2 regions of the Gottfriedia sp. NPDC057991 genome follow, and region 1 is predicted to be linked to the other one. Evidence: a T-box and tRNA genes for the amino acid it is inferred to sense, from the RefSeq annotation. Region 1 holds a T-box; the other holds one or more tRNA genes.
What was found. A T-box is a leader RNA that pairs with one kind of tRNA and senses whether it is charged. The one in region 1 lies ahead of ACFVR2_RS00465 (valine--tRNA ligase), so its partner is inferred to be a tRNA-Val.
Positions count from the first base shown of each region.

Region 2: it has a tRNA-Val gene. The T-box ahead of ACFVR2_RS00465 (valine--tRNA ligase) is inferred to sense a tRNA for this amino acid. The anticodon was not compared.

Region 1 covers NZ_JBHVQN010000001.1:91,971-102,769, reverse strand. Annotated here, with positions in the region: gene ACFVR2_RS00480 (hypothetical protein) at 1-352, opposite strand, end outside; gene ACFVR2_RS00485 (sensor domain-containing diguanylate cyclase) at 1-21, opposite strand, end outside; gene ACFVR2_RS00475 (hypothetical protein) at 349-765, opposite strand; gene ACFVR2_RS00470 (bifunctional folylpolyglutamate synthase/dihydrofolate synthase) at 792-2,093, opposite strand; gene ACFVR2_RS00465 (valine--tRNA ligase) at 2,198-4,840, opposite strand; T-box leader at 4,896-5,131, opposite strand; gene ACFVR2_RS00460 (sporulation protein) at 5,359-6,123, shown strand; gene ysxE (spore coat protein YsxE) at 6,244-7,275, opposite strand; gene ACFVR2_RS00450 (LysM peptidoglycan-binding domain-containing protein) at 7,362-9,197, opposite strand; gene hemL (glutamate-1-semialdehyde 2,1-aminomutase) at 9,673-10,799, opposite strand, start outside.
Region 2 covers NZ_JBHVQN010000002.1:143,964-154,762, forward strand. Annotated here, with positions in the region: gene ACFVR2_RS08465 (TrkH family potassium uptake protein) at 115-1,431, shown strand; gene ACFVR2_RS08470 (potassium channel family protein) at 1,444-2,100, shown strand; gene ACFVR2_RS08475 (DUF6944 family repetitive protein) at 2,200-3,366, shown strand; gene ACFVR2_RS08480 (hypothetical protein) at 3,657-3,851, shown strand; tRNA gene ACFVR2_RS08485 (tRNA-Val) at 3,986-4,058, shown strand; gene ACFVR2_RS08490 (hypothetical protein) at 4,431-4,592, shown strand; gene ACFVR2_RS08495 (transglycosylase domain-containing protein) at 4,892-6,973, shown strand; gene ACFVR2_RS08500 (S8 family serine peptidase) at 7,735-10,799, shown strand, end outside.

The sequences.
Region 1 (10,799 bases):
GATTACTTTCTCTTCTTCCATTCTTTGAGACAGTTTTTCGACTTATTTTCATCGCTTTCTTTAAATATTTGTTCATATTTAAAGCAGAGGATAAAGAGTTTAAAATAATCATTAAAATAATATAGTAAATTGTTATGTAAATGATCGTAATATATCCTTTTGTCTCTAACATTAAATAAAGACTTATTCCGATTGGATACATTAATAGATAAATAAACAAATCCCACTTAAATTCCCTATTAATCAATTTCATTTCTCTTTTATACAAGTAAATTGTAATAAAATAAATAACGATTTGATTAATCCAAAAAGAAGCAAGTGTGTAAATGAGGATTGGAATTAAGTTATTCAATATTTCCTTAGTCCCAGTAGGTTCATCTTTCCCCCAACTAAATAATAAAGTAGCGCACTACTAATAGAACAAAGTGCAAACATCATCGAATTAAGCGGCATTCGGAAGAGAGTTTTTTTTGTAATACTCAATCTTATATACAGAATTGTATAGGCTAATTGACTAATTAAAAGTTCTGCAACTAAACCATACGATAAAAAAACTAATATTGAGATTCCGAAAATAAAAGAAAGTGTAGCATCATTAATTTTAATCGGCATATTTGCTACAATTAGAAATAATACAATTATAATCAAAAAATTTGAACGATCTATCTGTCTAAGAGGGCTAACCATATTAGCATAATAAAATATGACAGGCATTAGAACAATCCATGCGATCCTAATCAACCAATTACTATGCTTACTAATCAAGAATATGGGGCGCCTCCTTTACAATTCTAAGCGAATTTTTTTAGCAAATATCTTCTTACTACTGAAATAAAATATAAAGAACCGGTTATTAACAATATCTCGTTTTCCTGGCTATCATTTATATTCTTTTCTAATGCAATAGATAAATCACTTTCATATTTTATATCAAGTGTATTAGCATTCGAAATTAATTCGTCTTTATTCATCGCTCTAGGAAAATCAAAAGTTGTCATTACAATATTATTTGTTATTTCTCGTAATTCTTTTAACATATCTTCTACTTTTTTATCTTTTAAGGCCGAGAACAGAATTTTTATTTCCTTATCATAAAAATGGTTATTCATCGTCTCCACTAAACTTTTAATTCCTTCAACATTATGTGCGCCATCAATATAAATGACAGGATTAGAGGCTATTTGTTCTAATCTACCTGCTTTATGAGCTATTTTTAATCCCCTTTTGATATTGTCTTCACTAAATTTCATTCCATATTTATTTTGTAATAATTGAACAACACAAATCGCGCAAGAAGCATTCCTAATTTGATGGTGTCCAAGCATTGATAACTCAATATTTTCAATTAACCTGTCAATGCCTTGGTAATTAAATTTTTCATTAAGTGAATCTTTCAAAGGAGAAGCAAAAAAATGTTTGCCATATTCAAAATAATCAGCTTCATTTTTGAATGCAGTATTTTGAATAATTGTTAAAGCTTTATCTTTCAATTCTGCTGTCACAATTGGAATTCCCTTTTTTATAATTCCTGCCTTATGAATAGTGATTTCTTCTATTGTTTCACCAAGAATTTGTTGATGATCATGGCCAATACTCGTAATAATACTAATTAAAGGTGTCATCACATTTGTGCAATCCTCTAACCCACCTAAACCAGCTTCTACTAAAAATATGTCATGTTCTTTTATTTTACCGAAATAGTAAAAAGCCATTGTTGTAATGATTTCAAATTCAGTTGGAGCACCACAAGGCAACTGTTCAACTTCTTCAACAACTGGAATCATACAGTTTACTAGTTGAATAAACTCTTGTTCACTAATCATTTCACCGCAGAACATGATTTGTTCACGATAATCTAATATATATGGTGATGTAAAAGTTCCTACAGTATACCCTGCATCTAATAAAATACTTTGAAGAAAAGTAATTGTAGAGCCTTTCCCATTCGTGCCTGCGACATGAATTGTTTTGACACTGAACTGGGGATTTCCTAGTCTAGCAAGCATTTCTTCCATTCTTTGTAATCCAGGTACAATGCCAAATTTTGTTCTGTTATACATCCATTTCAGAGCTTCCTCATATGTATTAACCATCTTAACCCTACCTTTATAGTAAAAAACGACGAATCATTAACTCAATTCGCCGTTTTTATTTTACTAACTTATATTACAGTCAATAGATTGACTGCTTAAACTACTTATTTACTTAGTTCTGCAATTCGAACTCTTACAGATTCTTGTTTTTCAAGATAATCTTTTTCTTTACGACGCTCTTCTTCAATAACTGCTGCAGGAGCTTTCGCTACAAATCCTTGGTTACTTAATTTCTTTTGAACTCGTTCAACTTCACTAGTCCATTTTTCTAATTCTTTCTCTAAACGTTTTTTCTCTTCTTCAAGATTAATTAAACCTTCTAGAGGAAGATAAAGCTCAGCCCCACTAATTACTGCAGACATCGATTTTTCAGGTGCAGTTAAGTTAGTAGAAATTGTTAATTCTTCTGGATTACAGAAGCGCTCAATATAAGAACGGTTTTCTTCTAATGCAGCTGCAATCGTTTCATCCTTTGCAGAGATCATTAGTTGAACTTTTTTGCTCATTGGCGTGTTTACTTCTGCACGAATATTACGAACTGAACGAATTAACTCAACTAATATTTTCATCGTTTCAGAAGCTTCTTTATTTGTTAATTCCTCTCTAACTGTTGGCCAAGCAGAAACTGTAATAGATTCCCCTTGGTGAGGTAGTGATTGCCAAATTTCTTCAGTAACGAAAGGCATAAATGGATGTAAAAGCTTCATTGTACTTTCTAATACGTGTGCTAGAACTGAACGAGTCATATTTTTTGCATCTTCATTGTCACCGTATAAAGGAATCTTTGCCATTTCAATATACCAGTCACAAACATCGTCCCAAATGAAGTTATAAAGTACACGGCCAACTTCACCAAATTCATAACGATTGATTAAAGCTGTTACACTTTCAATTGTTTCATTTAAGCGAGTTAAAATCCATTCATCAGCAACAGATTTTTCTTTCGTTAAATCGATATTTTCATATGTGAAGCCTTCCATATTCATTAAAGCAAAACGAGAAGCATTCCAAATTTTGTTTACAAAGTTCCAAGTCGCTTCAACTTTCTCAATACTGAAACGTAAATCTTGGCCTGGTGAGCTTCCTGTTGTTAAGAAGTAACGTAATGAATCTGCTCCATATTTCTCAATAACATCCATTGGGTCAACACCGTTACCAAGTGATTTACTCATTTTACGTCCTTGCTCGTCACGTACTAAGCCATGAATTAATACATCGTTAAATGGACGTTTACCTGTAAATTCAATACCTTGGAAAATCATTCTTGATACCCAGAAGAAAATGATATCATAACCAGTTACTAATACATTAGTTGGGAAATAAGCTTGGAAATCCTTACTTTCTTCATTTGGCCAACCTAAAGTTGAGAATGGCCATAATGCTGAACTGAACCAAGTATCTAAAACGTCGTTATCTTGATTCCAATTTTCAATATCAGCTGGTGGCTCTTGATTTACATAAATCTCACCAGTTTCTTTATGGTACCAAGCCGGAATACGATGTCCCCACCATAATTGGCGCGAAATACACCAGTCACGAATATTTTCCATCCAGCGTAAGTAAGTTTTTTCAAAACGATCCGGTACAAATTTTACGTTATCATCAGAATTTTGTAATGCTACTGCAGCATCAGCTAGTGGTTGCATTTTAACAAACCATTGAGTAGATAAATATGGCTCAACAACCGCTCCGCTACGTTCACTATGACCTACAGAATGCATATGCTCTTCGATTTCAACAAGAACACCCATCTCTTGTAAATCTTTAACGATTTGTTTACGGCATTCAAAGCGATCCATACCATTGTATTTTCCTGCTTTTTCATTCATCGTACCATCTTCATTCATTACAAGAATGCGAGGTAAGTCATGACGGTTTCCAACTTCAAAATCATTAGGATCATGAGCAGGAGTAATTTTTACAACTCCAGTACCAAATTCCATATCAACATAATCGTCAGCAATAATTGGAATTTCACGATTAACGATAGGAAGTGTAACTGTTTTACCAACCATTGATTTATATCTTTCGTCCTCTGGATGAACCGCAATTGCAGTATCCCCAAGCATTGTTTCAGGACGAGTAGTTGCAATTTGAATTTTTCCAGTTCCGTCTGTTAACGGATATTGCATATGGTAGAATGCACCTTGAACATCCTTGTAAATAACTTCGATATCAGATAAAGCTGTTTTTGTTGCTGGATCCCAGTTGATGATATATTCACCACGATAGATTAATCCTTTGTTGAATAGCTTAACGAATACTTCTTTTACTGCATCAGATAGACCTTCATCTAATGTGAAGCGTTCACGAGAGTAATCTAAACCTAAACCGATTTTTTCCCATTGAGAACGAATGTGGGAAGCATATTCTTCTTTCCACTCCCAAGCTTTTTCTAGGAATTTTTCGCGTCCTAAATCATATCTTGATAAGCCTTCTTCACGTAATTTCGCTTCAACCTTTGCTTGTGTAGCAATACCAGCGTGGTCCATACCAGGTAAGTAAAGTACGTCATAACCTTGCATACGTTTAGTACGAGTTAAAATATCTTGTAATGTTGTATCCCAAGCATGACCTAAGTGTAATTTTCCAGTTACGTTTGGTGGAGGGATTACGATTGTATATTTCGGCTTTTCTGATTCCACTTGTGCTTCAAAGAATTTCCCATCTAACCAAAATTGGTAACGATCTTTTTCAACTAAATTTGGATCATATTTTGTTGGTAATGATTTTTTTGTAGTTTCCATTCGGATTCATCTCCTCTAATAATTATTGAAAAATAAAAAAACTCCACTCATCCTTGAAAAGGACGAATGGAGTTGAATTCGCGGTACCACCTTTTTTTGTCAGAAAAAACTAGTGTTTAACTGACACACTTAAAAAAGATAACGGATCATCCGGTAACTTCTAATCACAAAAAGCTTTCGAAGTCACTGCTCAAGGGCGACATTCCAACTCTATTTTCTAGAAACCTCCCACCAAATGGTTTCCTCTCTGAAGAACTAGTTCGTTGTACTCTTCCCTATCAAAGCATTTCATTATGAATATATGTAATAGTCTACAAAATTTACTTAAGCTTAGTCAACAGTATTTCTTATTTCTTTCTAGATTATTCAATATGTGTCAATATAGTACCATATTTTTTAATACATAAAAAAAATACGAAAAATAATTGTAATGATTATTTAACATTCTGGTATACTAGAACTTATTTAATTATGCGATAATTATATAGTATGTAGATATAATTTTTAGGGGGATATTCATGGGTTTATTTAAAAATACATTAGCTCGTGTTCTCGGAATCGGTGGAACGAGAATCGATACAAAGCTTGAAAAAACAGAATATCAAGCTGGTGAACGAGTAAAAGGTGAATTATATATAAAAGGTGGACGAGTTAAACAAGAGCTAGATTCCGTCTTTTTACATGTAATGACTGAATATCAAGTTGAATCAAATGATAAGATTATTAATAAGAATGGTACTTTACAAAAATTTATCGTATCAGTTGATCGTATAATAAATGCAAATGAAGAAGTTGTTATTCCTTTCTTTTTCACCTTATCTGAAAATACACCAGTATCACTTCACAAATCCCATATTTGGATTAAAACTCATTTAGAAATAGAAAAAGCTGTTGACCAATATGATGCTGATGGAGTTCAAGTAGTTCCTTCAGTTGGCTTAAAAACAGTAATCCAAGCACTTCAAGAAGAAGGATTTGTATTAAGAGATAGTGAAAACAAAAAGAAATATGGAAAAATTATTCAAGAATTTGAATTTTATCCAATGAATGGCGAATTCCGTGGAAAATTAGAGGAGGTTGAAGTTAACTATTTAAGCTTTGACAAAACAGTTGACATAATTCTTCAACTTAATCAAAAACAAAAAGAAACAACAAGTAAGTTTTCTAAGTTATTTGGTACTGATGAAAATAATGTTCGAATCTCTTTTTCAAAGGATCATATTACGGACAAGGATTTTGTACGTAAAAGTGTAGTAAATGCTATTAAACGTCATGTAAAATAATAAATATAAAAAAACATCTATCCATGTACTCTCCAACACCATTAGTTGTTGCTAACATTAATGCGGTGATACATTTTTTGGATAGATGTTTTTATTTTTTCTAAACTATGCAGTCTGAATTCATAAATCATCTATAGATTTCGCTGCTTCAATATCCTCTTGAATTTTAGAGACAAAATATTCAATATTAATCATATGCCAATATGCATTTAATAAATCTCTTACATTATCTTTTTCATTATTAACCTCTGATCGCTTTAAATATTTGGAAATTTTTGAAGCAAACTGAGTTGGATATGCCATATAGCTTAAAAATAACATTCTTTCCTCTTCTCTTAATGAAAAATTCTTCTCATACATATTAAGCCAATTATTACGATCAGATTGCTGAATAGGATAGGTTTTAAAAGAATTCTTATAATAGTTAGCTAAGTCTTGAATTGGTGTAGTTTCTTGTGCATTTTCTAGATTGATAAAGACGCCTTCACCTCTTTTATTTACAAGAAAGTGCGAAATAGATAAATTTCCATGGTTCATGACAACTCTAGTATTTTCAGTTTCCTTCATTTTTTTAAACCATTCATCTAACTGCCCCTTAGCAAATTGATGTGCACTTAATATTTTATGAAAATACGTACAATAACTTAGTTCATAAGGTGACATATACCAATTGCCTTCAGCAGCTTCAATGAAATTTTCCAATACATCTTTATCTTTACTCCATCTTTTTGTTAACGTATCATAATGGATTTGTAATTGATCTTTATCTACCTTTTTCTCTTTTTGTGTACTGTTGTGCATCTTACCTAGTGAAGTAAACATTCGTTGAAAATGTAAATTCTCATCTGACTTTTCATCAACACTTTCAATCCATGGCATTAAATAATAATGCTTCGTATTAAATTCAACAATATAATCTCCGCTTTGGGTATGATAAATTGGTACAACATTTCGAAAGCCTTTATCTTGTAAAGAACGAACATTATCAATTAAATTATTTCTATAAACTCGATTTACATTTGCCTCTTTTAGTGCAAATACACCTTGATTCGTATAGATCTTAACTACTTTACCAACCGTTTCAAAATAATTTGGGACAATATGATACTGTGCTAAAATGACGCTTATTTCATCTTTAGGTTTTCTATACAAGATGCGTCACTCTCACTTTCTAAATGCGTAAAAGCCTTGTATTAGTAGACAAGTGTCTTAACTAATACAAAGCTCTCACCATATTGTTATTGTTTTATAGCAGTTACAGGAATATAAATGATTTGCCCTTCTGATAAAAATTCATCATTCAAGTTATTAACACGATTTAACTGTTGAGTTTGAAGGTTATATTTTTTAGCTACGGATTCAATTGTATCTCCATTTTGAGCTAAATATAATTTTAATTTAGTATAAGAATCTTCTCTTCCTTCGCCAGTAAACAAACTTGAAAGTAGATTGTCACTTTTAACACTTCTTGCTTCGCTTACTTCTTCTTTTACTTCCTTGTTTACAACTGGTTCAGCTTTTATTTCTACTTTTGGTAATTCAGGTGGTGCTACTTGATGCTCTACTTGAGCTTGATAATAATCCGCATAATAAGGTGGTGTTTGACGAACATCATTTGGATTCGCAAAAGAATTTTCTTGATTTACTTGAGGGAATGGATTTTGATAGAATTGTTGCTGATTTTGATTAGATGCAAATGGTGCTTGCTGAAATTGTTGGTTAACATATGGTTGATAGTTTTGCTCTAAAGTTCGATTATATAGTTCTTCATATTTTTCAATTTCTTTTTGTGCATTGCTTTCGTTATTAGCATTTTGCAAAGTGCTAAAATCATTATCTAAGAAGCTAGGTCTACTATTTAAAGAATTGTTTAAATAACTGTGTACATTAAAATCATTATTCAAGAAACTAGGTCGTTCATTATACGGATTATTTACATTGTTAGATACCTGTGCATCATTTTCACTTTGACTAGCTTCTGCATCATTATTATTCATTAAGAAGCTCGGGGTTTGATCAACGGCTTGTGGTTCCATTGCTTGCGGCTCCACTGCTTGTGGTTCCATTGCTTGTGGTTCCATTGCTTGTGGTTCCATTGCTTGTGGTTCCATTGCTTCAGCTGATATATTAAAGCCCCTAAATACTTCTTCATATTCTTCTTCCTCTTGAGCTTCTGATTGTTCTTCAAACTGTTCTGATTGCTCTGACTGAGCCATAATTTCAACATTAAATTGTTCTTCTACTTGGTGTTCCTCTTCAAAACTTTGTTCATTACTTTCTTCTAACTCATAGTAATGTTCCACTTCATTTTCAACTGCTTCGACTCGATCATCAACTACTTCTTCAGGCTGAAAAACCTCTAAGTAAGTAGGTTGCCCAGGATATGTGTCTTGTTCTTCTTGTTCATCATTTTCTTCAAGGGATTGAATCCAATCACTGCCATAAAGATTATCTTGTTCACTTGTTTCCTGTTCCGAAGTTGGTTGATGAAAGAACTGGAATTGTTCTTCTTGTTCTCTTTCTTGCTGATACTCATATCCTTCATTTCCTTCATTACTTGAGCGATATTCATTTTCGTATGAGTAGCTATTATATTGCTCATACCCTCTTTGTTCTTGATAAGTTTCTACTGCTCTATTATGGTCATGTAGACCAGAAATACATAAATCAGCAGCAATTTGAATACTTCCTTTTTCAGCTAATTGATAATCAAATGTCTCTACAGAAACACATAGATTTTCAAGATCAGTAATTCTAGTTAATGGTATTGAAATATCTACAGGGAACTGATGACTCAATTCACAACTTCCATCTTCAAGAGCGACTACATTTTCAATCATTCTTGAAGGTGCTAATTCTCTTAATGAGTAATAATCACCTTGATTCGCCAAATCAGGTGTGTAATTACCTTCTAAGGTTAAGACACCCTTCACCTGAACATATTCTTCAAATTGCTGTATAGTAATGTCTGGATTTAACGAGAGTGACCTAACCTCTTTAACTTCCTGTCCTTTTTGGAACCAGACAGTTTCTTTCAATGAAAAGCGAATATTTGTTTGATTTTCTGAAGACACCTTAATGTCCTCCTCTCATCGTCCAATTTGGTCTATGACATTACATTTTTATGAAAGAAACGGAAAATTTATGAAGAAAAGATTGTTATTTTATATTAAGAAAGGTTTAATAATCGCAGGATTAAAGAAAAACAGTGAAAAAGGAATAGGAAAAAGAAAAATCAAAAGCAAGATTTAGGAAGCACTGGACGAATTGTATCAGGAAAACTAAAGAGAAAAATGTCTAATCATATTAGCGATTCCATAATTTTATTTTTTCTTTGTAGTTTCACCTCAACTTTTTGCATAGATCGTCATCTTATTTGCAGCTTCTCCTCATCTATTTTTGCACAGATCGTCATCTTATTTGCGATTCTCTATATCTATTTGTTGCTTGAACTTCTCTATTTTTCTCTACAATCGTTCTACTGAAGCTTTACCAACTCTATTTTTCTATAAAAAAATGGTGCCTCTAAAAAGAGGACACCACTTTAAATTAAACTAATTGCGAAAATGCGTATTCAGCAGCTGCAATCGTTTTTTGAATATCTTCGTCTGTATGTGAAGTTGATAGGAATAGACCTTCAAATTGGGATGGTGGTAAGAAGACACCTTGTTCAGCCATTAGTTGATAGTATTTAGCAAACATTTCTAAATTAGAAGTTTTTGCTGCTTCGTAATTTTCAACTTTTTCATTTGTGAAGAAGAATCCAACCATTGAACCTGCACGATTAATACAATGTGGAATATTGTATTTTTCAGCTGCAGCTTTATAACCTGCTTCTAAAAGATCAGCTTTACGGTTAAATTCTACATAATCTTCTTTAGATAGCTGACTTAATGTTTCGAAACCAGCCGTCATCGCTAAAGGATTTCCTGAAAGAGTTCCAGCTTGATAAATTGGGCCACTTGGAGCAATTTGATTCATGATTTCAGCTTTACCACCATATGCACCTACTGGTAAACCTCCACCGATCACTTTTCCTAAGCAAGTGATATCAGGTGTTACACCAAAATGACCTTGAGCACAATTATAACCTACACGGAAGCCAGTCATTACTTCATCAAATATCAATAATGTACCGTATTGAGTTGTAATCTCTCTTAAGCCTTCTAAGAATCCTTCAACTGGTGGAACAACACCCATATTACCTGCAACTGGCTCAACAATAACCGCTGCTAGGTCATCTCCAAATTGTTCAAAAGCATATCTTATACTTTCTAAATCATTATAAGGAACAGTGATTGTATTAGATGCAACACCTTCAGGTACACCAGGGCTATCTGGTAATCCAAGTGTAGCTACACCAGAACCAGCTTTAATTAATAAGGAATCACCATGTCCGTGGTAGCATCCTTCAAATTTTAAAATTTTGTTTCGACCAGTAAATCCGCGAGCAAGACGTAATGCACTCATTGTCGCTTCTGTTCCTGAGTTAACCATTCGAACAACTTCTATCGAAGGTACTCTTTCGATCACAAGCTTAGCTAATTCTGTTTCTTTTAATGTTGGTGCCCCAAAGCTAGTTCCAGTTTCTGCTGTTCGTTTTAAACCTTCAACTACACGCTCATTTGAGTGACCTAAAATTAGAGGTCCCCATGATAGTACATAATCAATATACT
Region 2 (10,799 bases), on a different contig from region 1:
ATGGTTTGAAAGTTTTTTTGTTTTTTAACTAAAAATAGGTAGAATAGATAATAGCGATTAGAAAAATATTCCATAAACTTTTATCCAGCAAATAAAAGGAGAAAAGAGCTACTTATGAAAAAAAAGAAGAAAAAAGCCAAAAATCCTCTCCATTACATATTTTTTTCTTATATAATCATTACATTTTTATTTTCTTTCTTATACTATCTCCCATTTACGCGAATTTCGAATATAAGTTATATAGACAGTTTATTTGTTTCAACTAGTGCCATTAGTGTGACTGGGCTAACAACAGTAAACTTAGTTGAGACATTTAATGTGTGGGGAAAAATATTATTAATGATTCAAATGGAAATTGGTGCAATTGGAATTGTTGTTTTTATTAGTTACGGTTTTATGATGCTCGGTATACGGATGACGATTTCAAATTTACTAGTGGTTTCTAAGGACCAAAATCAAAGTAGTATTAAGTCAATTAGAAGATTAAGTTTGTCAGTTTTATACACCTCATTATTTTTTCAATTTATAGGTGGGTTATTTTTTTACAGTCAATTTAGGGAGAAATATAACTCAGTAAAAGAAACTTTACTAGTTACTGCATTCCATTCTATTGCAAGCTTCACAAATACAGGCTTTGATTTATTTGGAAATAGTCTAATTTCGTTTCAAAAAAATAATTTAGTTCTAATTGTAACAGCAGCGTTAATTTTTATAGGTGGATTAGGATATCCGACTATTATGGAGTACATCTATAAATACAACAAGAAGAAATCCTTATTTACAAGGATTAATATGCGTCTACATTTTTCGTTTATGATTCTTGGAACAATTGTTTTTTGGCTTTTAGAAAGTGGCCATGCGTTTAAACATTTAAATTTTTTGGATCAATTAACAAACTCATTTTTTTTATCGGTCACAAGTCGAAATGGTGGATATGCACCGCTTGATATTGCAGAACTAACATTGCCCGCGATCTTAATACTTTTAGTGTTGATGTATATAGGTGGAGCTTCATCGAGTGCAGCAGGTGGGATTCGTTTAACAACCGTTTCGGTATTAGCTGCAAAGATGTTTTCCGTTATTAAGTCACAGGAAGATACAATTATTTTTAGAACAAGCGTAAAGAAAGAAGTAGTTGACCGTGCATTTGTTATTGCGATGAGCTTTATCATATTAATCACATCCGCAACAATTTTTATTTCGATTTTTGAACCGTTTCAGTTAGATTTAATTTTACTAGAAGTCATTTCGGCCATTACAAATACCGGATTATCATTAGGAATTACAACAAATATTCATAGCGTGTCAAAAATAGTCTTAATTTTATTAATGTTTATCGGAAGAATTGGGATCTTCACGCTAATTTATTTCGTACTTCGAGTAAATAATCAAAAATTAAAATATGTGGAAAAAGACTTAGCAGTTGGGTAAGGAGGAGATTTTATGCCAAAGCAATATTTGGTAATAGGTGCTGGACGTTTTGGGCGAGGAATTGTAAAAGAATTTGATCGATTAGGTCACGAAGTTGTTGTTTGTGATAAAGATAAAAAGACATTAGATCAATTAGAAGAGTACACAGAATATGCAGTAATTGGCGATTTGCGTGAAGAGTCTATTCTAGAGGATTTAAATGTAAGTCAATTTGATGCAGTATTTGTAGCAATTGGAACGGATTCTTTAGCTTCTATCTTAATTACGAGAAGATTGAAAGAGAGAAAAGTAAAAAGAATTATTTGTAAAGCAAATAACCGTGAAGTTGGTGGGATTTTAGAAAGTATTGGAGCGGATTTAGTTATTTACCCTGAAGAGGAAGCTGGGCATAAAGCGGCACGTATGGAAGCGATGAGTGGAATAATTGAATACATCGAAATTACAAAGAATGTTGCAGGAGTTGAGACGGTCATTCCTGAAAAATTGGTTGGTAAAACATTAAGAGAAATGAGTTTTTCAATGAAATATGGCATTACAGTTGTCCTAATCATCCGCGACGGTGAGCCAATGGTATCGCAAATTGGAGACGTTGTTTTTCAAAGTGGAGATTTAATTTTTATTGTAGGAGAAAAATCAAAAATTGAATTGTTTAAGAAGAAAGTTGGATAAATCAATTAGGGCTTAATTATATTTACCTATTTGGAACGTTTAAACGTTATAGTTGAATATACTAATCCTAAATGACTAATCAAGGATTGGTGTTTTATAATGAGCCAACTTATGGAGGTTATTGGGTCATGGGTGAATGCGATTGGAACAATCAGTTCAGCAATTAGTAGTACACCCATGAGAGGATTAAAAGGAGAAGACCGAAAAGGGTGGGAAGAACTAAGTTTTCATCTAGATTTTGGCGGAAATGCCTTTCAAGCGATCGGAAATATAATAGAAGCTTTTTTAGGAGAACCTAGTGTAATTGAAGATGCAGGTGAAATTATCCAAGCTTCAGGTAATGTCACTGTATTATTTAGTTTATTAGCTGCAGAAGCAGAGGAAGAAAAAGAAGAAGGAGAAAAAGATGCAGATCGAGCAATAAAATTAAATATGACTGGGAATGCCCAACAAGCTTTTGGAGGATTACTAGCAGCTTTAGAGGAATTTAGTGATGATGAATTTGATGTAACAGGTTTTATGGGGAACTTTTTACAGGCAATCGGAAATACATTACAAGTATTAGCTGGTGTGGTAGAGCTAGAAATAGAAGATTTAAAAGACTATTTAGAAGAAACCGGGCAAGTAGAACAACCTAGCGATTTATCAGATGGAGTCATATTTGACGTACTTCAAGAATATCATGGCAGTGCGCCAGTGTCTGAAGCTAGTGAACTATCTGATGGAATTATTTTTGATGAGGTACAGGAATATACTGGAAGATTGCCTGAAAATCATAATGAAAAAATATCAGAACTTGTAAGTGAATCTTCTAATGAAGAAAAATTGAATGAAATTGAATATCTTTTTGGTAGATTACCAGATTACGAACCAATTGAATTACAGGATGAATCAATTTCTAGCCAACAAGGCGAGCCTAGTGATCTGTCTGATGGGGTCATTTTTGATGTGCTCCAACAATATGATTCAGAAACTGAAACAAACCCATTAGTGAAAGAATACGAAGAATTAGCATTACTATTAAAATATAGTGGAAGTTGGATTCAAGCTGGTGGTTCAATCGTATCTGTATTTGCTGAACAAAAAGAGTTATTTAAAAAGAATTCTGAACAAGATGATCAAGATGACAAAGAGGAGAAGACATTAGAAAAGAAGAAAAATTCTAAAAGAAAAAAAAGACAGAAAAAATCAGCGGAGAATAATATAGAACAAAATCAGAAGAAAAGCATGACCTCGGAATATACAGAGGTAAAGAAAAAGAGCTAACAAAAATATGCTATAGTGTGGATGTTAGTTCTAGATACATAGATCATAGAATAAAGCCATTCCGTAAATTTGTTTAAAATAATCTTGTAGAAATAGTAAGAATTTAAGGTATAAATTAGCAGTGGCTGCACATTTACAGAGGAAACAAAATACTCAATAGTAAACGATTTAAAAATTTTTGATTACATAATAGGCAAACAGGAAAATATTAATAATAAAGAGAGTATACCTTCACCACGTTTGGTTAAGGAATATTGGATATTAATATTTAACTATTGGAGAGATCGCCTATGAAAAGTAGAATGATTAAAATCGTTAAAAACTATAAAGTTCAGACGTTTGTATTTGGTGTGGGTGTTTTATTATTGTTCTTAACAATTGTGTTTGGTAGTATTCTATTAAGCAATATACCAAGAGACAAAGATATGAGATGGAAAGATTTAATGCATACAATAAGCGAAATAGAAGCAAAATCGAATAGATGAGCTTTTTTTAAGATTGAACATTACAAACTAGTGGACTTATATTCGAAATTTTTTGTTAAATATAGGTTGAAGAGTTTTAGACAAAACAGTATAATAGACTTAATTAGAGAGAATGATTTCTCCACATATATTACGATTCCATAGCTCAGCTGGGAGAGCACTACCTTGACAGGGTAGGGGTCGCTGGTTCAAGTCCAGTTGGGATCATACGAATGAGAAGGCTCAAACCTAAGTGTATCAAGGGTTTGGGCTTTTTCTTTGTTTTCTATTATTCTTTGTATGAATATTATTCATTGCACAAAGACTGTACATAACTTCACGAGCACATCTCTTAAAACCACCTTTATCTGTAATTTAATCTTGAAATTCCATCATTTCATCAAATTGAGAAGAAATACGATATGTGTAGTTTCTAGTTTTTTCCATTTATTAGTTAGTGAAATATCTAACAACACCTTGTATAATTGTCATAAATCAGACAATAAAAACATAGCTAGTGAGTGAAGTTAAATAAAAGTTATGTAAACGAAGATAGCAGTATACTGTGAAATACCCCGATGAAGGAGGGTATTTTTTTTTGTGAAGACTGGAGCGAAAGAAAGGAATATATACTTGAAAACACTTTATGTTTGTTACACTTGTGAATCCTATATAAAATGGGAAAATGTAACTAAAGGATTAGAAGTTACCATTGAAGAGATTCGGATTGAAGTGATTAGTATATTGTTGAAGTATGATTAATTTATTCTGAAAAATGATAAAGGGTATAGTTTGATCGATTCCTCTTTAGTAAGGTATGTACATATTGTTGATGAGAAGAAGGAATCAAAGAAAGTAAATCATATTTAATACAAGCTTTTATTCAGTAAAGGGTAAATGTTGTTGATAGCTCTTCTTTGTTTATGTTATCACTCTATGAATTAACAAAGCAAAGAGATGGATAGGATAAAGAAGATTATTGGATGTACCATTTAGCAAATGATAAGCATTTTTTACAGATAAATGAGAAACAGCTACATTAATTTAAAGGGGAAAACAGTATGGGGAGAATAGAGAGAAGACAGCAAAGAAAATTATCAAAGAAACTATGGACCCGTTTATCTTCCAAAGGCTTCCTTTTCAAAATATTATCGACAGCTGCAGCATTAGCTGTATGCTGTTTTTTCATTCTGAATATCTTGATTTGGACAAGTGATGTAAGTAAATTGGAAGAACCTGCGCCACAGCCAACAATCATTTATGATCAAAAAGGAAAAGCCGCGAGCAAGATTTCAGTATCGAACATCGAGGGAGTCAGCATAAAGCAAATTCCTAAAAGTATGATACATGCCGTTATTGCAACTGAAGATCAACGCTTTTACAAGCATAATGGTATTAACTATTTCGGGATTGCAAAGGCGCTACTTAAAAACTTAATAAGCGGAAAGGTTGTAGCAGGAGGAAGTACAATCACGCAACAGTTAGCCAAAAATGCTTTTTTAACACAAGAGCGTACCTATACAAGAAAGCTAAAAGAACTGATTCTGACTAAAAAGATTGAACGAGTATACTCAAAAGATGAAATTTTAGAGCGTTATTTGGATCAGATCTATTTCGGAGAAGGGGCTTGGGGAATTCAGCGTGCAGCCCAAGTGTATTTTGGAAAAGATGCGAATCAGTTAACAATAAGCGAGTCAGCGATGTTAGCGGGGATCATTAAGGCTCCTTCTAACCTGTCGCCATTTAAAAATTTCGATAAAGCAATTAATCGTAGAAATACTGTGTTGGCATTAATGGAAAATGAAGGCTATATTAGTCAAAGTGAAGCAGAGAAGGCTAAGGCACAAACAATTGTATTAGCAGATAAGAAAAGCAAAGATTACCAAGGGAAATATCCGTATTATGTAGATGCTATTATTGATGAGGCGATTAATAAATATCATCTGACACCAAACGAGGTACTTTCAGGAGGACTCCATATTTATACGGAATTGAATCCTACCATTCAAAGAGCTGTTGAAGATGTGTATAAAAATAACAATTTGTTTCCTAAAAGTCAGTCTGATCAAACCATTCAAAGCGGAGCCATTCTAATTAACCCTTCAACAGGAGGTATTACTGCTCTTGTTGGCGGACGCGGTGACCATACTTTCAGGCAATTTAACCGTGCCACTCAATTAAAACGTCAGCCTGGGTCCACAATGAAACCATTGGCAACTTATACTCCAGCGTTGGAACAAGGATATGATATTTTTGATACCTTAGAAGATCACCCTATTAATATTAATGGCTATCAACCTCAAAACTCTGACAATCAATTTCATGGAGAAGTTACGATGTATGACGCACTTATCCATTCTTATAATGTACCTGCTGTTTGGTTATTGCAAAAAATAGGATTAGAAAATGGGGTGAATGCAGTAAAGCGTTTTGGGATTCCATTAGATAAAAAAGATCAGACTCTTGGTCTAGCTCTTGGAGGTATGAATGAAGGAACATCGCCTTTAAAAATGGCTCAAGCATTTTCCACCTTTCCAAATAACGGAATTATGGTAGAAGCACACGCGATTCAAAAAATTGAGAATGCAGATGGTGAGACGATTGGGAAATGGGATAAAAAACAAACTCGGGTAACCGAGGCATCCATCGCTCAAAAAATTACATTTATGCTCAAGGGTGTTGTCAAAGAGGGAACAGGAGTTAAAGCACAAATAGCAGGCAGAGATATTGCAGGTAAAACAGGAACTACTCAGCTGCCTTTTTCCACTGAGAACGGGGCAAAAGACCATTGGTTTGTAGGGTATACTCCAAACATCGTTGGGGCTGTTTGGTTAGGCTATGATAAAACAGATAAAAATCATTATTTGACATCATCAAGTAGTCAAACCGCGACAGTAATATTTAAAGAAATTATATTGAAATCTGGAAAAGAAATTCCGCCCAATAAGTTCGATCTATCACTGCTTGTAAAGAATTATAAAAAACAATTAGAAAAGAAAAAGAAACAAGAGGAAAAGTACAGAGAAGAAGAGAAAGTGCAAGATGATAATTGGAAAGAAAACAAGCATGAAAAGAAGGAGCATAAAAATAAAGGTAAACATAAAGGCAAGAATAAAGGTAAAGGTAAAAAAGGGAAGGACTAAAGAAGCAACCCGACAAAATTAAAAGTAGAGTTTAGTAAATCTATATTATAGGCAATAAATAAATTACGTTAAATAAAAAAGTCACGTTTACTTTCTGGATTATATAATACTATCTAATGCAAAACCCATCTGTAACAAATGCACCAGTTCCAGTTAAAAAGTATAAAGGTTATACACTTCAAGATATTAAAACATCACTAGGCATTAAATAATTATTCATTTGATCCACTTAACTCATTCGTTAAGTGGATTTTTTTGCATTGGTAGTAAAAAAATGGGTCTTATTACTTATCTATCAATCTAAAAAAGGATGATTGATTCTCTTTGTATCTAATGATAATCAGTACTTAATACCCTGTGGGGTAAAAAATGAAAAGAATCGAATTTAAGGTATATTTTCCCAACCTAGTAAAGTGCACGCTACCATTGAATTTGATAATGTATTACTAGAAATTTTATTTCTGATATTTCAGAAAAATAATATAGTATATTCAGATTTATGAATTTTTTCCCCATTAACAGACTTTTTATCTCTCAATATAATAAGGTTTACAAGTAAGTCTTTCATCAAATTGAATTACATTATTGTAATGAATCGTGGGGGCTTATGAAGAGAAAATAACCCATTTTCCAAAAAGGGTTAGGTCTTATAACATACAGAAACTCAAGTTATCTTGCAGTTCATATCTACTAATCACTCTAAAATGATTTCAAGTCAAGACTACTCTCTTCAAATTACTAGATTGGGAGTGTGGAAGAATTTGAGAAAAAGAAAAGTATTTCCGTACAAAGTAATTTCAACCGTGTTTTTATCAGCTATGTTATTATCAACTACTGTCTTTGCTGAAAGTTACGACAATGGAACAGATTCTACAAGTGATGTTTCGCAACCGAATATAGCAGATATACTTAAAAAAGGTTTTGCAGATGAACAAAATCAAGATACAGGTGACTATTCAAATGTATATTCTAAAGAAAATCAATTAACAAATCAGTTTCAACCAAATGAAAAAGTACGAATTATCGTCGAGGTTGAAAGTCCTGATGTATCAACAACAGCTTCGGAAGAAACCAAAGAGAAAAAATTTAAAGAAAAACAAGATCAAGTCATTAATAAACTGAATAAAACGAAAGATAAGCCCCATGTTAAACATAGATTCTTTAAAGGTTTAAACGGTTTCAGTATGGAAACAGAATACAAAAATGTAAAAGATATTCAAAATGAACAAGGTGTGAAGAATGTACATATTGCAAGAGTTTTCCAACCATCGATGGCAGCAAGTAAAGAATTAGTACAAGCTCAAAAAGTATGGGAGCAATATGGTTACAAAGGTGAAGGGTTAGTTGTAGGTGTAGTCGATTCAGGTATCGACTGGACACATAAAGATATGACGATCACTGATAAAGGTAAACAACAAGAAAAATGGACAAATGAAAATATTAAAGGGAAGTTTGAAGAGACAGATGTGAACGACATATGGTATAGCGATAAAGTTCCAACTGGATATGACTGGGCAGATAATGACACTGATGTTGTTCCTCGTGGTACGACAGGAAATCCTCATGGTACACACGTATCCGGAACAATTGGTGCAAATGGTGATGAAGCGCATGATGGTGTATTAGGCATCACACCTGGTGTGCAGCTGTTAGCAGAGAAAGTATTTTCCGATAATGGTGGCGGAGCGTATGAGGACGACATTATAGCAGGAATTCAACATGCTGTAACGATGGGTGCAGATGTTATTAATATGAGTTTAGGAAGCGATTCAGGCTGGGAAGGTGAAGAAAACGATCCTGTTCAAAAAGCAATTCGACAAGCAACTGAAGAAGGAACTTTAGTTGTAGTTGCTGGTGGTAATGCTGCCTATAGTACAAAGACAGCAATTATGGCAAGAGCAAAACAACCTTATGCGTCTAATCCAGATCTTTCAACAGTTGGTTCACCAGGGGTAAGTCCATTTGCTTTATCGGTAGCTTCATATGAAAATACAAAAATACATATGAATACATTAACATCTACTACTGGAGAATCCTTACCATATAAAAATCAAGCAGGTAAATATTTAGCAGATGTTTTAACTCCTGGGAAAAATTATGATTTAGTTTATATAGGTGAAGGTAGATCAACTGAATATACTGGAAAAGATGTAACGGGTAAAATTGTCGTAACAAAGCCAATCCCGGCAACAGGTTATTCTGGTAATAGTTCATTCCAAACTGAAGCGAAGAGAAGAGGTGCTGTAGCGATTATTGAAGTACCAGCTTCGGGAGTTAATGACTATCCAGCATTAGATTTCTCACCAAATTTACTGATTGCTGCTACAACAGGAAAAGCTGAAGGAGATGCTTTAATTTCTAAATTAAAAAGCGGACAATCAGTTAGTATGCAATTGGGAAGTGTCGGTACATATGTAGATAACCCAAACAAAGATAAAATGTCATCATTCACATCATACGGTGCTCCGTACACATTAGATTTCAAACCAGAGATTTCTGCTCCAGGTGGAATGATTTATTCTACTTTACCAGGAAACAAATATGATGTTTACAGTGGAACGTCTATGGCAACACCACATGTAGCAGCAGGATCTGCTCTTGTATTACAATCTCTATACAATAAAGGACTTACACATTCAGAAGATGCAGCTTTAAAAGCTAAAATTGCTTTAATGAATACATCAAAAGTTGTAATGGATCCTAAAACAAACAATACAATTCCTTACTCTCCACGTATACAAGGATCTGGCTTAATGCAAATTCAAAACGCAATTAATACACCTGTCCTTGTTACTAGGAAAGATACTCCTTTAGAACAAGCAGGAGCAGTTGCATTAAAAGAGATTAAAAATGACAGAGCAATCTTTAATTTGAATGTGGAATCACTTCAAAATGCAAAACCAAAACAAGAACTAGAATATTCTGTGTATGTTGACTTGTTAACAGACGGAACGGAAACGAAACAAATTGATTTAGATTTTGATGGAAACTTAGATTCTAAAGACTATTTAACATTAACAAGTAAACGTGTAGAAGGAGCTTCTGTTTATGTGAACGGAGAAAAAGTGACAGATACAGAAGGAACGGCATTAAAAATTAAATCCGGCCAAGAAAAAAATCTTAACGTAGAAATACGCCTTCCTCATAGCTTACAGAAAGGTGCATTTATAGAAGGGTTCGTACGTCTTGTGCCAACTGGAGTAAATAGTGATTCAGCAGTGCCATTAACTGTTCCTTACATGGGCTATAATGGTGATTGGGATGAACCAAACAATATTGACCCTGCACCATGGAGTAAAGATTCATTCTTAGCTTATACTGCACTTTGGGATGATTTAACGGACACTCCTGTAGGATATAATACTTCAAACGGTAAGTTTGAAGTAGACCATATGGCTGTATCACCAAATTCGATTGTACCAGGTATTTTCCCATCATTTACTGCATTAAGAAATTTAAAAGAAACAGATTTATATATTGAAAATCAAAAAGGTCGAAGAATTAAATGGCTAGGAGATTTAAGTGAACTATCAGAAGATGGTTTACCTTTAAGATTAGTTAAAAATGTTATGTCAGGTGGAAGTACAAGCTATAAGTTAGAACGCACAAGTATTCCTCAATATACTTGGGATGAGACAAATGAAAATGGACAACTTGTACCAGATGGAAATTATAATTATGTCATTAAGACAGTCATAGACTATAAAAATGCTAAACCACAATATGTGAAGTTGCCAATTAAGGTTGATTCAGGACACGTGAAAATTTCGAACATCCTAGTTAAACCAAAAGATGGAAAATATGAAGTATCGTTTAATGCTACTGA